DNA from 2 places in the Pseudoalteromonas sp. SCSIO 43088 genome. Region 1 is predicted to be linked to the other one. Evidence: predicted binding sites of a transcription regulator. Region 1 holds the regulator's gene; the other holds the start of a gene.
The links. The regulator ArgR, encoded in region 1, controls arginine synthesis, uptake and breakdown. The targets are predictions, from matches to a motif close to ANTGAATANNTATTCANT.

Region 1 (2,199 bases):
CGTCAGTGAAAGTAACACCTTCAACTTGAGATAGAAGAGGAAGAATTGTAGTACCTGAGTGACCGCCGATCACTGGAACTTTAACATCAGTTGCGCTTAAACCTTTAAGTTCAGCAACAAATGCTTCTGAACGGATGACGTCAAGCGTTGTGATACCGAATACACGGTTAGCATCGTAAGTACCCGCTTTTTTGAATACTTCAGCAACGATTGGCACAGTGCCGTTTACTGGGTTAGTGATGATACCTACTAACGCTTTAGGACAGTTTTTAACGATGCCTTCAGCTAATGTTTTGATGATACCTGCGTTTACGTTGAAAAGGTCCGCACGGTCCATGCCTGGCTTACGTGGCATACCCGCTGGGATAAGAACGATATCACAACCAGCTAATGCTGCGTCTAGGCTGTCAGCACCAAAGCCTTCAACTTTAACGTCTGTTGGGATGTGAGAAAGATCAACCGCTACACCAGGAACAACAGGGGCAACATCGTATAACGATAATTCAGAACCTGCAGGTAAACTTGTTTTTAATAATAAAGACAATGCTTGGCCGATACCGCCAGCTGCGCCTAAAACAGCAACTTTCATTGGAATTCTCCGTAATTTGAGGTAGGAAATATTTGTGGCTCTAAAGATAATGAAATTAGCGACTAAAAACAAATTTATCCTGCTTATTTCGCGTATAATTTCGACCATAGTTGTAAACTTGGCTGTAAAGACACAGCATTTTGGACGACTTTGTAAACTAATACTGCATAAATATGCAGAGTTGTGTAGAATTACCCTACATTTTATGAATAAAGAAACGGCAACATGCAACCACAAGACAAACAAGAAGCACTGATCAAAGCGTTTAAAGCGCTATTAAAAGAAGAAAACTTCGGCTCACAAGGTGAGATTGTCGAAGCATTAAAAGAGCAAGGCTTTGATAATATTAGTCAAAGTAAAGTCTCTCGCATGTTAAGCAAGTTCGGTGCAGTACGTACTCGTAATGCAAAACAAGAAATGGTCTATTGTTTACCGGCTGAAATGGGTGTGCCAACAGCGAAAAGCCCACTGCGTCAGCTTGTTATTGATATTATGCATAACGAAATGATGATTATTATTCGCACCAGTCCAGGCGCAGCACAATTAATTGCTCGTTTACTTGATTCACTCGGTAAAGCAGATGGCGTACTAGGTACCATTGCAGGCGACGACACTATTTTTATCGCCCCTGCGAAGATTTCTGAAATTGATGTAACGCTTGATCGCGTACGCACTTTATTCGATACCGTTTAAAGTTGCTTTAAGAAGTTTACAGACGGGGCGAAAAACGCAGATCCCATATCGGCTTGAGTAAAATCGAGCCAATGATCATAGCAATCGCCCTGCCCCAAGCGACTCTTTAATACCTGCTCAAACGCATCCCCTTGCGCAGCACACGAAACCATTAAAATTCCCTGCTTATGCACATCACCAAATGGCATGCTTTGGTTTAGCAAAAGTGGCTGGCCATGCTCATCTTTTAATTCACTACGAACCGCATGACTGGTTTCTACAGCAGGCACAATCAAGGTATTATCTAGACGCGTGCGCCCCATGATTTGCTCTTGCTCAGACAACGATAAATGCTGCCAGACACTCAAATCATGCACAAAGCGCTGAACATGAATATAACTGCCTTGGTCTTCAAAGTGACCCGGTTTATCGATAAGTGCTGTACTACGTTTTTGACGGCCATGGGGTGTATCGCCTGCATAAATGAAGCCGTTAAAATCACGTCCATCTAAAAACCGAAAATTACGGACCTGCTCCACCAGCTCAACATCCGGTGTTAATAATTTTAGAATTTGCAGAGCAAATAGATGGTTTACATCTTCACGGTCTGAACGAATTTGCACAAACAAGTCAAATGGCTGCGCACTAATCACATGCTCACTATGAGTCACATTCGGAAAGCTTTGCAATTGGCTTGGGATAAACTCGGGCAGAATATGCGGCCAATACTGAGCGCCAAGGGCAACCACACACGATAGCATGGCTTCTGAGAACTGATCAGCAAACTCATCTTGAATGACGCTAACGCGTTTTAGTTTTTTACGTAATGACTCATCATGGCCATCGTAAACATTAAAAAACAGGTGCAAACCATGTAAGTTTGCTTCAGCACAAATCCCAGATTGCGCTTGCGCCATAGTGAATCCTTAGCTTCTCGT
Region 2 (2,199 bases), 1.9 Mb from region 1:
ATACTCGCCTTTAAGAACACCCGCAGTTTCTTTAGTGATGGTTTTATAACGCTCGCCAGTCAGTACATTGAGTACTGCTTGAGTACCAACAATTTGCGACGTTGGTGTAACTAGAGGAATGTAACCTAAGTCTTCACGAACACGCGGGATCTCAAGTAATACTTGATCAAGCTTATCAGCAGCACCTTGCTCTTTAAGCTGATTTTCCATGTTAGTTAACATACCGCCAGGTACTTGGGCTAATAAGATACGACCATCAACACCTTTAAGGCTGCCTTCAAATGCAGCGTATTTCTTACGTACATCACGGAAGTAAGCGGCAATTTCTTCTAACTCATTTAAATTAAGGCCGGTGTCACGCTCAGTGCCTTCTACAATTGAAACAATAGTTTCTGTGGCACTATGACCATAGGTCATACTCATTGACGAAATCGCCGTATCAAGCATATCGATACCCGCATCGATTGCTTTTTGGTAAGTTGCAGTACTTAAACCTGTCGTCGCGTGACATTGCATTGCGATAGGAATAGATACAGTTTCTTTTAAGCCTTTGATCAACTTTTCGCAATCATATGGCTTTAATAAACCCGCCATATCTTTGATACAAATTGAATGACAACCAAGATCTTCTAGTTGTTTTGCAAGCTCAAGCCACATATCAAGCGTATGGACTGGGCTTACTGTGTACGAAATAGTACCTTGGGCATGAGCACCTACTTTAACTGCGGCTTTAATGGCAGTTTCAAGGTTACGTACATCGTTCATCGCATCGAAAATACGGAAAACATCAACACCGTTTTTGTGGGCACGCTCAACAAACTTTTCGACTACATCATCAGCATAATGACGGTAACCTAGAAGATTTTGTCCGCGCAGTAGCATTTGTTGCTTAGTGTTTGGCATTGCCGCTTTTAGCTCGCGAATACGTTGCCAAGGATCTTCACCTAAATAACGGATACACGAGTCAAACGTCGCACCACCCCATGATTCAATTGACCAATAACCCGCATTATCGAGTTTTTCTGCCATGGGTAGCATGTCATCTAAGCGCATACGCGTTGCCAAAAGAGACTGGTGTGCGTCACGCAATACTAATTCGGTTAATTTTAATTTAGCCATGTTTAAGCTGCCCCGTTATTTTTGTTTATTTCGAAATTGAGCAATTGCAGCGCTGATTGCTGCAATATGTGCCTGTGGCACACCCTGTTGAGGTTGAATTTTTGCTGTACGCGTAGGTTCTGCAGTTGCAGGATCATCAAATCGACCCACTACCTTTGACATTAAAGTGACTGCTGAAATCAAAATAGTCAGAAAAACAAACACGCCTACCATGCCTGTCACCATCAAACTGGCCGCAGTGGTGAGTAATCCACCTATATCCATACGACTCCCCTCGCTTACTTAAAATAAAAAGTTATTTTTGTTAAATAATTATGCACCAATAATAACAAACAAAATTCATTTGTATAGCACCATTGTAAATTGGTAAAACCAATTAAATTTAAAATAACATGACGCACATATAATTAACACCCTACTATTAGCGCATTTAAAGCCCCGTTATAGATGATATAAATAGTCAATATAGCCAGACGTTATATGTTCAGCTATTAACCAATCATAGTAAAAAGCCTAAAAACCACGCACAACAAGGTGTTAGAGCTATCCCCTTAAAACAAAGTTAAATTGGTCTTACCAATAATCATAGAAATACTCTTTTTCTTCATTCAGCTCAATATGAAAAAATATCACTATGAATAAGTTACATGCTTACTCGTAAAAGTTACCAAATGATGAACCCTATCAAGAACAACAAAAACACTCAACCCGTTGAAATATATAAAATAAAACTTATGGCACAGAACTCGCTTTAGTTACATCGAACTTAAGAAAATTTAAATAGCCAAGGAGACCACTATGTTACGCTGGACAATTACTTTTTTAGTTATCGCGTTAATCGCAGCAGTGTTAGGTTTTGGCGGTATCGCAGGAGCCGCTGCAGGCATCGCTAAGATTATCTTTTTTATATTTTTAGTATTACTAGTTATTTCGCTGGTATCAGGAGCACTTAGAGGCAGTGTCCCTAAGTAGTTAAAAGCAGATAACCACTTACTTTATTTTAAATTTACAAGGAATTTCATTATGAAAAATTCAACTTTAAAAGCCGCTACTATCGCCCTATTTTCAGGTTTATTCATC

Region 2: the regulator ArgR is predicted to act here: its motif matches at 1,423-1,440, upstream of J8Z28_RS12720 (OadG family protein).

What each region holds. Positions count from the first base shown of each region.
Region 1 is NZ_CP072675.1:745,673-747,871, reverse strand. Features, by position in the region: gene mdh (malate dehydrogenase) at 1-589, opposite strand, end outside; gene argR (transcriptional regulator ArgR) at 815-1,282, shown strand; gene J8Z28_RS03430 (Dyp-type peroxidase) at 1,279-2,178, opposite strand.
Region 2 is NZ_CP072675.1:2,758,781-2,760,979, forward strand. Features, by position in the region: gene oadA (sodium-extruding oxaloacetate decarboxylase subunit alpha) at 1-1,119, opposite strand, end outside; gene J8Z28_RS12720 (OadG family protein) at 1,135-1,383, opposite strand; gene J8Z28_RS12725 (DUF1328 domain-containing protein) at 1,918-2,091, shown strand; gene J8Z28_RS12730 (hypothetical protein) at 2,143-2,199, shown strand, end outside.